2 regions of the Nonomuraea sp. NBC_00507 genome follow, and region 1 is predicted to be linked to the other one. Evidence: riboswitches for the same ligand, from Rfam matches in the RefSeq annotation. Region 1 holds a riboswitch; the other holds the start of a gene.
The links. A riboswitch is a leader RNA that binds a small molecule or an ion and turns the genes downstream of it on or off. The one in region 1 is predicted to bind cyclic di-AMP.
Positions count from the first base shown of each region.

Region 2: it holds a riboswitch for cyclic di-AMP, as region 1 does, so the genes downstream of both, OHA25_RS41015 (glycoside hydrolase family 25 protein) here and OHA25_RS46600 (C40 family peptidase) in region 1, are expected to answer to the same signal.

Region 1 is NZ_CP107853.1:9,667,328-9,675,191, forward strand. It holds gene OHA25_RS46580 (carbohydrate ABC transporter permease) at 1-380, shown strand, start outside; gene OHA25_RS46585 (glycosyltransferase family 4 protein) at 377-1,462, opposite strand; gene OHA25_RS46590 (M48 family metallopeptidase) at 1,459-2,877, opposite strand; gene OHA25_RS46595 (hypothetical protein) at 2,891-3,757, opposite strand; gene OHA25_RS46600 (C40 family peptidase) at 4,008-4,517, opposite strand; cyclic di-AMP (ydaO/yuaA leader) riboswitch at 4,591-4,748, opposite strand; gene OHA25_RS46605 (methyltransferase domain-containing protein) at 5,035-5,787, opposite strand; gene OHA25_RS46610 (LysR family transcriptional regulator) at 5,859-6,779, shown strand; gene OHA25_RS46615 (C40 family peptidase) at 6,854-7,801, opposite strand.
Region 2 is NZ_CP107853.1:8,503,321-8,511,184, forward strand. It holds gene OHA25_RS40985 (TVP38/TMEM64 family protein) at 16-720, opposite strand; gene OHA25_RS40990 (VOC family protein) at 714-1,127, opposite strand; gene OHA25_RS40995 (hypothetical protein) at 1,403-1,711, opposite strand; gene OHA25_RS41000 (hypothetical protein) at 1,954-2,127, opposite strand; gene OHA25_RS41005 (hypothetical protein) at 2,613-5,336, shown strand; gene OHA25_RS41010 (HoxN/HupN/NixA family nickel/cobalt transporter) at 5,375-5,623, shown strand; cyclic di-AMP (ydaO/yuaA leader) riboswitch at 6,342-6,488, shown strand; gene OHA25_RS41015 (glycoside hydrolase family 25 protein) at 6,501-7,280, shown strand.

The DNA of each region.
Region 1 (7,864 bases):
GCTTCTGCGTCTTCGTCATGGCCAACTTCATGCGCACGATCCCCGAGGAGATCAGCGAGGCGGCGCTGGTGGACGGGGCCGGGGTGTGGAAACGCTACTGGCGGCTGACGTTGCCGCTGTGCCGGCCGGTGCTGGCGGCGCTGTCCACGCTGCAGTTCACCTGGATGTACAACGACTTCCTGTGGGCGCTGGTGCTGATGTCGTCGGGCGACAAGCTGCCCGTCACCTCGGCGCTGAACAACCTGCGCGGCCAGTTCTTCACCGACTACAACCTGCTGGCCGCCGGGTCGATGCTGGTGGCGCTGCCGACGCTGATCGTGTTCCAGATGTTGCACAAGCAGTTCGTGGCCGGGCTCACGCTCGGCTCGACCAAAGGTTAGAGGAGGCTCTGGAAGCGGGCCGCGACGTGGTCCCACGACCAATCGCCGGCGATCCAGTCGCGGCCACCCGCGCCCATCTTGCGAGCCCTGTCCGGGTCGCTCAGCAGCTCGACGATCGCCTGCGCGATCTCCTCCGGGTCCGTGCCGTCCACCACGAGCCCGGTCTCGCCGTGCTTGACCGCGTCGGGCGCGCCGCCCGACGCGCCGGCCACCACCGGCAGGCCGGTGGCCGACGCCTCCAGGAACACGATCCCGAGCCCTTCCACGTCCACCCCGCCCCACCGGGTACGGCAGGGCATCGCGAACACGTCGGCGGCCGCGTAGTAACCGGGCAGGCTCGCGGCCGGCACCGTGCCGGTGAACCTGATCGACTCGTGCCCGGCCGCCAGCCGCTCCAGCGTGCGCCGGTAGGGTCCGCCGCCCACCAGCAGCAGGACGGCGTCAGGCACCGCCCGCAGCACCCGGGGCCAGGCCCTGATGAGCTGGTCCTGGCCCTTGCGTGGCACCAGCCGGGATACGCATGCCACGACCGGCCTGCCCTGCAGGCCCAGCTCGGCCTTGGGCGCGCCGGGGTGGAACAGGCCGGCGTCCACGCCCGGCGCGAGCCGTACGAGCTTGTCCGGCGGGATGGCCGCGACCAGCCGCCGCCGCGTGTACTCCCCCAGATACGTGACTACGTCGGCGTGCTCGCCGATCCTGCGCAGCACGGCGCGGAAGCCCGGTGCGCTCGCCCACGACGCCTCGTGGCCGTGGGTGAGCATCACCACGCGCCGCGCGCCCGCCCTGCGCACGTGCGGAGCGAGCAGGCCGAGCGGCGCCGCCGCCCCGAACACGACGGTGCCCGCCTCGTGCTCGACCACCAGCCGGGCCGCGCGGCGTGCCACGGCCGGGGTCGGCAGCATGAGCCGTGTCGGATGCCGCACCACCCGGAACGGCTGCCGCCGGTCGAACTCAGCGCAGCCCGGCCAGGCGGGTGCGTAGACGGCCACTCCCGGTGTGCGCAGCGCGAGCCCGTGCACGAACGACTGGATGCCGCCCGGCCTGGGCGGGAAGTCGTTCGTGACGATGACCACATGGGTCACGGCACCGGGATGCCGTTCAGCTTCGCCCATGCGCGGGCCATGGCGATGCGCTCGGGGCTGGTGGGATGGGAGGCATAGAGCACATATTCCACCGCATCCGGCGACAAGTCGGAAATATTGGTTACTGCCAGACGTTTCTGCATTTTTATGAATGTGGCGGGATCTCTGGTGAGGTTGAGGGCGTGGACATCGGCCCGGGCCTCGACGCGGCGGCTGATCACGTTCTCCGCGGGTCCCAGGAGCAGTGAGCCCAGGGTCATCAGGCCCAGTACCGCGCCCACGGCGCGAGGGTCGGCGATCGAGGTGACGCCGGTGCGGCGGCGTACCGGATCGAAGACCAGGAACAGCAGCACGGCGCCCAGGCCGGCGCCCAGGCCGCCGATGAGCGTGCCGGTGAGCACGTCGTTGTCCTTGGCGTGGCCCAACTCGTGCGCCACGACCAGCTCCACCTCCGGCTGCGGGGCCTTGAGCAGCGTGTCGTAGACGACGATGCGGCGCGTGGCGCCGAAGCCGGACACGTAGGCGTTGAGCGCCGTCGTCCGGCGCGAGGCGTCGGCCACCAGCACGTCCTTCACCGGCACGCCGTCGCGTTCGGCCATGGCCAGCAGGTTCGTGCGCAGCGGGCCTTGCGGCATGGACCTGAAGTCGTTGAACAGCGGCTCGAACAGCACCGGATACACGAACGACGCCACCACTGTCAGCGCGAACGCCCCGACGGCCGCCGGGATCCACCAGCGCCGCACCTTGCGGGCCAAGGCCACGAGCACAACCAGCATCAGGCAGAGGATGGCCGTCTGCACGCCCATGTTCTTGAGCCGGTCGCCGGCCCAGGACCCCCAGTCCTGGGTGGACAGGCCGAAGGCGCGCAGCAGCGTCTCGAACCACATCCCGAGCGGCCAGCGGACCAGCTCGGTGAGCGCGGTGATGACGACGACGCCCAGGATCACCCGCAGCCACCAGGGGCCCCTCAGCCAGCCCACGGCCTTCGCACCGATCGGGGTGGCCACCAGGAGGCCCGCGATGATGATCGACAGGGCCAGTGATAGGTAGCTCGGGAGGGTGGTGGCCGCGTCGAACGCCTGCGCTCTGGCGATCTGGGCGGCGGTGAAGTCGCGGGCAGGGTCGGGCGGGCCCCCGGTCAGCACCCGCCAGGGGGTCGCGAAGGCGGCCACGGCCAGGATCACCACCCCCAGCGCCACGGCCGCGACCGCCGCCTCCCGCCGCAACCGCCTCCCGTCCGCATCCGGAGCCCCGCCCTTGCCGGCACGCCGATCGCCGCCCACGGCCCGGCCGCCGTCGCCGCCGCCACCCGGGCTCCGAGCGTCGCCGACGGCGGTGGGATCGCCGGTCGAGACCTCGGTTCGGGGCTTCCTCGTCCCTGGTCCTGCGTCGTCCGTGTCGTGCCGTTCGCTCATCGGCCTCCCCCTCTTACGTGAGCTGCTCCCGGACGTACACGCGCCACCGTGCCGTCAGCGTCGCCACGGACAGCCCCAGCGAGGAGAGCGCCCGATCGACGCCGGACGCCTGGGCATCACGGTAGAACCCCACCAGGGTCTCCTCACTGAACCGGTCGGCGAGGAAGCGACACGCCAGCCACGCCTCCTGGTACGCCCGTGCGAGCCGCACGGGATCCCGGCCATCCGCCGCGAACGCCGCAGGCCCCGGCAATTCGCTCGGCACCCGCCCGGCCCGCACCTCGTCGGCCAGCTCGGCGGCGGCCGTCCGCACGGGCAGCCCCGCGTCCCGGTAGCCCACGTAGTCGGCGAACCCCTCGTAGAGCCAGACGGGCAGGTCGCCGGTGCCCGCCACGACGTGGGTGAGCTCGTGCGTGAGCACCACGTCCTTCCCCGTGGAGTTGAGCCTGGCGAAGACCTCCGGGACGACGATCACCCGGCCGCCGTCGGCCACCGCGGCCAGCCCGTCGACCCGCTCGACCCCGGCCAGCCCTGCCGCCTCGCGGGCGGACCCGGGTACGACGACGAGCGGCCGCACAGGCCTGCCGAGGACGTCCGACACCCGGCGTCCCGCCGTGTCGGCCCGCCGCGCCAGCTCGTCCAGCGTGCCGGGCGGGGTGTGGCGGCCGACGACGAGGGAACGCCCTGCGCGGGCCAGGACGACGCCGTCGCGCCACAGGTCACGTGCTTCCGGGGGAAGAAGGGGGGATTCGGGGACCGGGGCGCTGGCGGGGGCGAGGGCGAGGAGCAGGAGTCCGGCCACCACGGCTCGTCGGCTCACCTGCTCGGACACGATGTCCGATCGTAGCCGGGCCGGATCGTAGCCGGGCCCGACCGTCATCGGGCCGATCGTCGCCGGGCCCCGATGTGCCACGGCAGGCGGCCCACGTCGCGTCGTAACGGCGGCCTGCTTGTGAAGGGATCAGACACCGTCTCCCTGGAGGGCCATCAGCCCCGTACGGCGGGTGGGGGACGGTGGCTCGCCGTACAAGAAAGAGGGTGTGCATGAAGAACAAAAGCGGATGTGCATGAAGAACAAAAAAGCGGGTGTGCATGAAGAAAGGGCCCCGATGGGATCGGAGCCCTTTTCCTCACAAGCCGGGACGGACAGCGCCGACGAAAGACGCCTTGCGCCAGCTGCTCAGCTTGTCGATACGCACCCGCTCGCCTGTCCGCGGGGAGTGGAGCATCTTGCCGTTGCCGACGTAGATGCCCACGTGACCGAGCCCTCTGAAGAACATCAGGTCGCCTGGCTGGAGATTCTTCCAGGAGACCTTCTTCCTGATGCCGGCGAACTGGCTGGCCGCCACGCGGGGGATCTTCACGCCGGCCTTCTTCCAGGCGTACTGGGTCAGGCCGGAGCAGTCGAACGAACCAGGGCCCGTGGCACCGTACCGGTAAGGGTCACCGATCTGGTCCTTGGCCACGGCGACGGCCTTGCTGGCCTTCGCCTGCTGCCGGGCGATCCTGAGAGCCTTGGCCGACTTCGCGGAGCTAGCCGCCGTACTGGCCTTGGCCGTGGAGGCACCGGCTGAATCGCTGGTCGTCGCCGCCTGCGCCGTCGGGGCATGGAGGATCAGACCTCCGGCCGTCACGGTCATGGTGAGCGCTACGCCACTCAGGGCAATGCGGGACAGACGGGGGTTCTGCGGGGAGGTAGACAGGATTTCTCCTTGGGTCTTCCACGAACGCCTACCGGGTTAGCTGACGGATTCGGGCCTGGAAGTCGCCCTACGGCGCGATACGCGCCGATTCACCCCTGATCCCGGGAAGGGATCGATGGTTCCCCGGCTCCGTGCCTCCTGGCTGCACGGACTCGGCAGGTCGCCGTCCGGTGTCGTGTTCGACAAGGGGACGTACGGCGGCGACCGGCGGATCTCTATCTGGCTCACATCGGGGGACCGATGCGGATTCGCGGCGACATGGCTTGTCGCTGCGACGCCAGAAGCTACGCCGAAACGTCAAGACTCGGCAAAGCGCCAGTCAGGTTGTAAAGATCCAACAACTGGTTCTGTCAGGTCCGAAACCCCTGTTGGAACGCCAGGTTCAGTTATGGAAATGTGACCCTTCTCACAAACTGCGGCACACTGTCGTGTAAGGTCCCAATTGTCACTTTCGTCACACGCTTCGCGCCGTCATCCTGAAGCCGGTGGGCGGGAGCGTTCCCGCGGCCATACGGTCCCGTTCGATGCGCCATAGCTCGTTGAGGACGTCGGTGCCGCCGTTCGTCACCTTTCCGCCGATATATCGTGACAAGTACGGTTCTCGCCGCATGCTCGTGACCTGGAACCGTTCGGCAAGGGCGGCGAGCATGGCGTCCGCGGGGGTGTGGTCCCCATGCGCCTCGCGCCATCGCTCGAGCGGGTCACGTCCGGGACCGCCGGGCTCGCGCGTGACATCCGCCACTCCCGCGGCGGCGAGCAACGATCCGGCATCGTAGAACCAGGTGGCTGCGGCCAGGTCGGCCCAATCCCACCCGAACTCGTCCACCACCAGCAGCCCGCCCGGCCGGAGCAGTGACCGTACGCGGTCCAGCGCCGCCTGGAGCGGATGCACGTGGTGCAGCGAGAGCGACATGACGACCGCATCGAACAACGATTCACCGTCGTAGTGGCGGACGAGCGCCGGGTCGTCGGCGGCGGAGTCGGGATAGGTCACGACATCGGCCTGCACCGCCGGCACCCCGGCCGCCCGCGCCGCTCCGACCGCCTCCGGCGAGATGTCGATAGCGGTGACCGAGTGACCGCGCCGCATCAACTCGGAGGCCAGCACGCCCCGCCCGCAGCCGACGTCGAGGATCCGCTGCGGCTGCCGGGGAAGCACCTGACTCAGCCACGCGTACTGGTGGTTGTCCACCGTTTCTGTCTCCATGCGACCGAGCATGACCGCCCGCAGCCATGCACACCACTGCAGGCTCGGCATGGAACCCATAAGCTCGGTGCATGCTTGATGTGTGGTCGCTGAAGGTGCTGGTGGAGGTGGGGAGGCTGGGATCGTTCTCGGCGGCGGCCGAGGAGCTGTCGATGACGCAGCCCGCCGTGTCGCGGCAGATCGCCACGCTGGAGCGGCACACCGGCGTACGGTTGTTCGAACGGCTGCCGCGTGGCGTCCGGCCGACGGACGCGGGGCGGGCGGCACTGGAGCAGGCGGATGAGGTGCTGCGGGGGTTGAGGCTGTTCGAAACGCGGATGCGGGCCTTCGCGACGGCGGAGGCGGGGCGGGTCCGGGTGTCGGCCTTCCCGAGCGCCGCGACCAGCTACCTTCCCGACCGGTTCCGTTCGTTCGCGGCCAGGCATCCGGACGTGGAGCTCTCCCTCACGGTCCGCTCCGGCGAGCACGACCCGTGCGCCGCCGTCCTGGACGGTGAGACCGACATCGCCCTCCTGACCTCCTGGGACATGGGCGGCCCTTCGGGAACCGCGGGCATGCCCGGGGTGGCGCTGACGCCGCTGCACGAGGACGAGCTGCTGGTCGCGCTGGCGGTCAGCCATCCGCTGGCGAAGCGAAGCCGGGTGCGGCTGCGGGATCTCGCGGCGGATCCGTGGATCGACGGCACCCATCCCGACTGCCTCGGTCCCATCGCCCAGCTCGCGGCGGCTCTGGGCCGGGCGCCACGGATCAGTCACGTGTGCGACGACTGGAACGGCAGGCAGGGGTTGGTCGCCGCCGGGGTGGGGGTGATGCTCTATCCGTCGATCGCGGGCTACTCGACCGCCCGCCCGGACATCCGGCTCCTGCGCCCCTCACCGCCCCTGCCGTCGCGCACCATCCTCGCCGCCACCCTGCCCCCGACCGACCGCCCTCCGGCCGTCTCCGCCTTCCTGAGCACGCTCACCTCCCTGCCCACCGACCCGGTGCGGTAGGCGGAGAAGATCTGCGGTGGCGAGGGCGCGGTGGCCCAGCGCCTTACCGGCGACCAAACCGGTGGGCGAGCGCCTTACGGGCGGACGGCGCCGGCGAGGGTGCGGCCGTAGTCGGAGAGCTGGACGACCTTGATGACGTCACCGGTCTGTGGCGCGTGCACGATCTCCCCGTTCCCGGCATAGATGCTGACGTGCCCCAGCCCTTCGCTGAAGATGAGGTCACCGGGCTGGAGGTCGTCCAGAGACACCTTGCGGTCGGCCCCCCACGCCCACTGCTGCCACGTCGTGCGGGGAAGCGACACCCCTCCGGCCTGCCACGCCGCCTGCGTCAGCCCCGAGCAGTCGAACCCGCCGGGCCCCGTACCCCCGTAGACATACGGCTTGCCGACCTGCGCGTACGCGAACCGCAGCACCGCCGCCGCGTTCCCCGACGCCGACCCTGTGTACTTGATGCCGGCGCTGCTGGGATTTCCGGGATTGTAGGCGCCCAGCTTCTTCAGGAGCTTCTTCTGCTCGGCGATCAGCTTGAGGATCTCCGAGCGTTCCTTCTCCACCCCGTCGCGTTCGCTGTCCGCCGCTTCCAGCGCCTCCTGCGCCTTGTCACGCTCGGCCTTCAGCCCGCGGTTCTCCCGGTCGAAAGCGGCGAGCTTCTGCGCCCGCTCTTGCGACATCTGCCCCGCGACCGCCAGCCGCGACAGGAAGTCCTCGGGATTGCCCGCGCCGATCAGCCCGGGAAGGGAGATGACGTCGCCACCGAGCCGGTAGCTGTCCACGGCCATGTTGATCACCTGGGCCCGCAGGTCGGCGACCGTCTCCAGCTTGCGCTTGTAGCCGTCGTTCAGCTTGACGTAGGTGCTCTTGGCCTTCTTGTAGCGTTCCGTCGCCGTGTTGTACTGGTCGACGACCTTGTCGGCCTTGTCGTTGAGCTTCTCGAGCTTGGCCTTCGCCTGGCTGATCGTGGGCTTGGGATCAGCGACGGCGGCTCCCATGGGGGACAGCACCAGCCCGAACGCGATACCCACGGACACCGGTACCCGGCCAAACCTCACTGTGTCGCCTCCCAGGGATAACATCTGGGGCGAAAT
Region 2 (7,864 bases), 1.2 Mb from region 1:
CACCAGGTACGCAGGTCAAAGATGGGAGCTTGACTCGACCGGATCCGACCCCTCCTTGGCGTCCGGCTCCTCGATGCCGAGACGAGCGTCGACCAGCAGGCCAGCCAATCCGATCACAACACCTATAACGGAGACAACGACCAGCGCCGGATCGATACGTCCGGTGAGTGCGTCGCCGAGAACGACCACGGCGATCGTGCCGGGAAGCACACCGACGGCCGTGGCGATCAAGTAGGGCACGAACCGGATCGACGATACGCCGGCGCAGAAGTTGACCACCGGGAACGGAACCGGCCCGATCAGCCGGAGCGACCCGACGGCGAGCCAGCCACGACGGGCGAGGCGGCGGTTGACCGCCGCGACCGCCGGGTGGGTCAACCGCGCGGCTATCGCGTCGCGACCGATCGCACGCACAAGCAGAAAGGCCAACGCCGCGCTTACTGTGGTGGCAGAGATCGCGATGGCGATACCGGTGACCGGCCCGAACAGGAGTCCGGCGCTGAGGGTGAACGGGGTCCGCGGGAGGGCGATGGTCCCCAGCGCATAGGCAAGGAAGAACATGAGTGGCAACCACGGACCGGCCGCCCGTGCCCAGTCGCGAATCTGTTCGACGTTCGGATTCGGGACGAGCAGCGCGATCGCCACGAACGCCGCGAGGAGCACCACGGCGCCGATCAGCCTCCGATCACGGAGCCGTGGCACACGGCGGCGCATCAGCATGCGATGTGCTGTCGGCGGTACGCGGGGCAGGAGGCGGGGTGGAACAGTTCGATCAGGTTGCCGGCGGCGTCTGTGAGCAGGACCCGGTGCCCGCCGGGGCCGGACACCCGGTCGCTTCGGAAGGACAGTCCAGCGGTGCTGAGCCGGTCGATCTTGGCATCAAGGTCGTCGACGATGAGGTGGATCCGGTTGCGGCCGGTGGTGGCGGCGTCATCGGGTGTGGCGCCGGCGCCGGAGGTGGTCGGCCCGGACAGCAACAGTCGCAGCAGGCCGCGCCTGACGTCGGCGAAGGCAGCGGCGGCCAAGGCGACGGTGAAGCCGAGGTGGGTGGTGCAGAAGTCGACAGCTGCCCGCACATCGTCGATGGAGTAGCGGACGCCGACCAGTTCAGTCGGCGCGGTCGTCATGGTCAGATCTCCTTGTTGGTGTTTACAGAGGCGTTGTGCTGACGGAGACACGAACCGATACGGGTACCCTTTGCGACACGCCGGAATTCCGGTAGGCCCCCCACGGTCGGTGTCCCCGGCGGCGATTTGGTCGAACGCGACGGCATCACGTACTGGTTCCGCCCCGCCCACTGCCGCGACGCCTTCACCAGACAGGGCTCGCCATCGCACTCGCAGCATAGGCGACAAGCTGGTCGTCCATGTCTCCGCCCGCGGTCGTCGGTTCTCATGGTCCGCTATTGCATGTAGTAGATCGGGCTTTCCTCGGGATGCCAGAGGACGGAGAGGGAGAAAATCGTGGCGATCGAGAGCACCAAGGCGCCAACCGGCATTCGCCAGCCATGCTCGGCTCCTGAGGTCCCTAATGAGATAACCGAGTGTCTCGTGTGTGATCGGGCAGACTTCGGGTGGGTAGCCGCCGGTGCGTCTTCGAAACCCAGGGCGTCGGCTATCTCTCGCACGACTCCAGCGACGATGAACTCGTCGGCGCCCATCGCGAAGGCGCCGAGCACCATCGCCCAGATCGCTAGTGGCATCTTCCTCATCGCAGGCTCCCGTTGACGTGGAAGGTCGGCGTGCCGGACTGCGATCCACAGTCCTGCACGCCCTGAAGCCGCTCTAAGACGCAATACCCCATAGGGGTATTCAGCACGAGAGAAAGATTCTTTAGGGAGACTGCACACCGGAGCTCGCGAGCGATGTCAGATTCCGAAGTCAAGTGCACGAATGCGCGAAGTGGTCTGCACACCGCAGTAGGCGCGCAGACCACTCGGTGATGATGCGCGGCCTAGCGGTGAGTGATCCACCAGAACAGCAGGCCGACTAGGCCGGCGCCGGTGGCATGGGCGGCGCCACGGGCGAAGGCGATACCGATGGTGCGGCGGAACCGGCAGACGCCGGCCAAGCGGCGTCCCGGCGAGGGCGGGACACTGTGGGGCGCCGGAGTGTTGGTGTTGGTCATGGCGGCATGACATCGGGGATGGCGACGAGGTTGAAGGTATGCCGGATGAGTCCGGATCTGCGGGGCTACGCTGCCGGTGAGCGGGGATCCGGACCGGTCCGTCCCGGATCCGGATGACGGTTCCTGGCAGGTGAGGAGGCGGGGGCGGCGTGGCGGTATTCCGGCCGGAGGGGTCGACCTCCCAGGTTCTGGCGGAGCTGGCCCGGCTGTGGGACCAGGCCCGCGTCCACAGCCCGGGTCGGGTGACGCAGAAGGAGCTCGCGAAGGTCTCGGGTGTGCCGTATTCGACAGTGAACGGGTGGGCGACCGGTGCCGCGGAGCCCCGTGATCTGGATCGGCTGGTTCAGGTCGGCGCGGCCTTGGCCAAGTGGGCGGACGAGCCTGCTTTGTTGGCGCGTGAGTGGGGTCGGCTAATGGCCGCCGACCGGACCCGCCCAGCTCCTGCGGCCTTGGCCGATGCGGGCCGGTCTGGACGAGCTGCTGCAGTGGCGGAGCGAGTTCACGTCGAGGCGATCCTGGAGCGGACCCAGCCGGGACGGCCGCTGAGCGAGGTGCACGACCCGTTCCAATTCGAGGTGCATCGCGCCATCGACATCTCGCACGCCGAGCTGCCCCCGCTTCCCGCCTACGTGCCCCGCGAGCACGACCGGCGCCTGCAGGATGTGGTGCTGCGGGCCGTGGCCGGCGCCAGTGAGATCGCGGTGCTGGTGGGCGGATCCTCCACCGGCAAGACTCGCGCCTGCTGGGAAGCCCTCGACCTGCTGCGCGAGCGCCCCGAGCCGTGGCGGGTGTGGCATCCCATCGACCCCACCCGTCCCGGCGCGGCCCTGGCCGAGGTACACGACCTTGCGCCCTACACGGTGGTGTGGCTGAACGAGGCCCAGTTCTACCTGGTCCCGGAGAAGGTGGGCGAGCAGGTCGCCGCGGGGCTGCGCGAGCTGCTACGCGAGCCGAGGCGAGGCCCGGTGCTGGTGCTGGCCACCCTATGGCCCCAGGAATGGGACAAGCTGACCACCGGCCCGGATGCCGGACAGTTCGACCCACACGCACAGGCTCGGGAGCTGCTGAAAGGGCACGACATCAAGGTTCCCGACGCGTTCACCCGTGCCGACCTCAACGCGCTGGCCGATCACGCCGACCAGGACGGCCGCCTGGACGAGGCTGTCAAGCACGCCGAGGACGGCCAGATCACCCAATACCTTGCCGGGGTACCGGTCCTGCTAGCCCGTTACGCCCAAGCCCCGCCCACCACCAGGGCGGTGATCCACGCCGCCATGGACGCCCGCCGCCTAGGCGCCGGCCCACACCTGCCACTGACGCTGCTGGCCGACGCCGCGCCCGGCTACCTCACCGACACCCAATGGCTCCAGGCCAGCGATGACTGGCTACAACAGGCCCTGGACTACACAGCCACCCCCTGCAACGGCATCCCCGGCATCCTGACCCCCGTCAAGCCCGGCGCCCCCCGCAACCAGCGCCACCTCCGCACCGATCCCCAGTCGCGGAGGCAGACGGCGTCCGGACCGCTGTATCGGCTGGCCGACTACCTCGACCAGCATGGCCGCAGCCACCGCGCCGATCAGATCCCCCCCATCGACTTTTGGAAAGCCGCCGCTCACGCCCACCCCGCCGACCTGACCACCCTCGCCGACGCTGCCCAAGCCCGCGGCCTGCTCCGCGACGCCGCCCAGCTGTTCAAACACGCCGCGGCCTGCGGCTACCCCATAGCCGCGGACGCCCTTGCCCGCCACCTGAGCCTTCTGCGTCCGGCTAACCTCCGTCCCGCCCATTGGGCCGCCACCCACGCCTCCCTCGACGGCTCAGGCTCGGTGGCCGACCTGTTGGAAGCGCTGCTAGACATGGAGGCCGAGGAGCAGGCCGCGGTGCTGGCTCGACGAGCCGCCGCGCGCGCTGTCCTCGATGACCAGCTCGATGTAGCTGTGCTGCCGAACACGCTGCGAGAGGCAGGGGCCGAGGAGCAGGTCGCCATGCTGGCCGGACGAGCCGCCGCGCACGTCGCCATCGAATGGCCGTACCCAGTGGCCGAACTACTGGACAAGCTGTGGAACATGGGTGCCAGAGAGCAGGTCGCCATGCTGCTGGCCCGCAACCCAGCCGCCCACGCCTGCCTCGACGACCCAGACCTGGTGGCCTACCTGTTGGAATCGCTGCAGAGAGTGGGGGCCGAGGAGCAGGTCGCCCTGCTGGCCGGACGAGCTGTCGCACATGGCCCCCTCCACGACACACACTCGGTGGCCCGGCTGTTGAGCGCGCTGTGGGGGGTGTGGGCCGAGGAGCAGATTGCCATGTTGCTGGCCCAGAGCCCAGCCACCCGGGCTCCACTCGACGACCCCAAACCGGTGACCGTCCTGTTGAACGTGCTCCTTGACATAGAGGCCGAGGAACAGGTCGCCATGCTCCTGGCCCGCAACCCAGCCGCCCACGCCTCTCTCAACGACTCAGGCTCGGTGGCCAGTCTGTTGGAGGCGCTGCGGAGGGCGGGGGCTACGGACCAGGTCGCTATGCTGCTGGCCCGCAACCCAGCCGCTCACGCCTCCCTGGACCACCCCTACGGCTCGGTGATCTGGCTACTGGAAGCGCTGTGGGAAGCGGGTGCCACCGAGCAGGTCACCGTGCTGGCCGGACGAGCCGCCTCCCACGACGACCCATTCCTGGTGGCCTGGGTGTTGAAGGAACTGCGGAGAATGGGGGCTACGGACCAGGTCGCCATGCTGCTGGCCCGCAACACAGCCGCTCACGCCTCCCTCGACCACCCGGGCTCGGTGACCTCGCTACTGGACGCGCTGTGGGAAGCGGGTGCCACCGAGCAGGTCACCGTGCTGGCCGGACGAGCCGCCTCCCACGCCGCCTTAGACTGGCCGGCCCCGGTGGCCGGCCTACTAGACACGCTGCGGGAGTTGGGGACGGAGGAGCAGGTCGCTATCCTGCTGACCCGCAACCCAGCCGCCCACGTCCGTCTCGACCACCCCTACGGCGCGAGGCCGCCGAGTTGGGAAGTGGCCGACCTGCTGGAAGCGCTGCGGCAAGTCGGTGCCACCGAACAGGTCACCGTGCTGGCCGAACGCCTTCCTGCCGCCGGAAGGTTTGATGAGTTCATGGGCATCGGCGATTACCGGGAGCGTTTTGCGTTCGGACGGGAACCCGACGGAATCCCTGCTCTCCCCTGGGGGTGGGAGGACCTGGACTGACCACAAAGCAGGTTTCATGCGGGTCAGCCGGGCGGGTCATGAGCGCGATCGCCACGTTGGTGATGTTGCTGGCCTCCTGCACGGCGTTTAGTAACCCGCTTCGGAAGATCTACTACAACCTCTCGACCACCGGCCTGTCAATCTTCGTCGCATTCGCGGTCGGCACCGTCGAGCTTCTCGACGTCCTTGCCGAACAGCTCAACGTCGCCGACCGTCAGCCCTGGGCAACTCTCGCCGCCGTGGACCTCAATGCCATCGGCTACGTCATCGTCGGCACCTTCTGCTGACATGGCTCGGCAGCGTCGCCTACTGGAAGCTCGCCAAGCTGGAGCAGCGCTACGCGGCCCCCACTTGCGAGCGACGTGGCGGTAAGCAGCATCGCCTCAACAATGATGTCGAAGAGAAACTGAGTACGAGCGATGCGCGCGTCGACGGCGCAAGTACTGCTCAAGAAGGCTGCAATGGGCGTTAACAGACAGCCCCGGACCCGCGCGATGCGTTGCCGTCCCTCGGCAGGCCAAACCGAGATTTCCAAGGCGCGCCATTCGTTCCGCTCTCAACCGAGGTCTCCCAAGCGAAAGCCATCCGAGCCGAGTGACTATGGTGGCCAGCAGGGCTCGCGGCAGCAATCCCTAAAGGACCTACGTCACGGTTACTGGTCCCGTCAGGTTCAGCCACAACAGCGTCCTGAGCGCCACCAGCCCCATCGGTTGATCCTCGCACCGCGCAATCGGAAAAGGCGGGGTCGATTCGCCTTCTCGTACGCAACGGGAGCCGAGAGCGGAAGCGGCCAGGCAAACTTTACCCACTCCCAAACCCGCTGCTGGCACGGCATTTCAGGCCTGCTCTGAGGCCGATACGCCGAGAATGAATTTGCTCCGCTTGCACCCTCTTTGGGATATATGTACCTTTTGCGTAATCGCGACACACGTCTTGGCGAGCTTCTCGTCGCATCGTTGCCGCTTCGTTGACCGGACCGTGCGCAGTCCTGGAGATCTTCAGGGCAGCGCCCGGCCGCCGAATCCGCGCCTCGCGGAACCGGGGACCCATCCTCTTTTCGGGGTGAATCGGACGCCAGCTCAGGCTGCGCCCGTAGGGCACTTCCAGGCCCGAACCCGTCAGCTAACCCGGTAGGCGGCATGGAAGCAAGGAGTCAATGCCCTCATGCCCAAGCCTCGGCTTGCCACGATCGCCCATACTCTCAAGAACCATCTCGATCTCCCCAGCAAGCGCTTCAGCCTCGCCATCGGCGGTGCGATCCTGGCCGGAACCACCGCCATCACAGGCGTAGCCGGCCAGGCGGTCGCTTCGTCCACCACCCAGCACAGCGCGGTCCACGAAGCTCAGCCGGAAACCGGATCGCTCGCCTACGGCGTGGATGTCTCCAGGTACCAGCCCGACTACGACTGGAACGCCAGCCCGGCCCAGTTCGGCATCATCAAGGCCACCGAGGGCGTGACCTTCCGCGACGCCTCGTTCACCCGCCACTGGAGCGAACTGGCCAAGAAGGGCATCGTGCGCGGGGCCTACCACTACGGCCACCCCTCCAACGACCCCATCGCCGAGGCGGAGCACTTCCTGTCCATGGTGAACTCCCAGCCCGCCAAGGCCGGCGACCTGCTGGTCCTGGACCTGGAGACCACCGACGGCCAGTCCGTCGCCGAGGTCAACTCCTGGGCCAAGGCATGGCTGTCGCACGTGAAGGCCAAGACCGGGGTCACCCCGATGCTCTACAGCGGCTGGAACTTCGCCAACACCTACGGCAAGGGCCTGGCCGAATACCCGCTCTGGGTCGCCCACTACAGCAAGCCCAAGGGCCAGCTTGCCCCGCCTGCCGACTGGAAGTCCTGGGCGATCCACCAGTACACCGACTCCCCCATCGACCAGAACGTCTCCGCGCTGACCCCTGACCAGTTGCGCAAGCTGGGCCGCTCCGCTGTCTGACGGAGGAGACGGATACAGCATCAGTCGGTCCCTCAAGGATGTGGCTCGGTAGAGGTCGGGAGGCAGTTCGCGCCCTTCCAACCTCTACCGAATTCCCTCCGCTTGACGGCGGATTCCGGCGCGCTCCCCGACGCCCAAAACGACTAAGTCGCTTAGGTAGTGTCAAGGGCGGACCTCACCCTCGGATGGACCATCGCCCTGGCCGGTGTCGTCCTGGCGATCTCCTCCTGCGCCGTAATCGCGTGACTTCGCGAGTCTTGCCTATGCTCACGCCGAGCTGTCGCGGATCTCTCCTCGATCCCAGGCCCACGGCTACATCGCGGCTCTTGACCACTGCCCCACCGCTACCGCAAGGCGGCCGTGGCGATCCGGTACGGCGACAAGTCCGAGAGCTTACATCCCATCTGACCTGCCGAAACATCGCATATGGTGGAAGGATGAAGCGTGCTGCAGCCATGGCGCTCGTGGTGTTCGCGTCTGTTTCATGCGGCGCGGCGGAGCCGGACGCGGCGCCAGCTCGTGTGCCAGGACGTCTGTTCCCGCAAACGAGAAGCCCGATTCACCGACGCCCGCGCCGAGTCCGA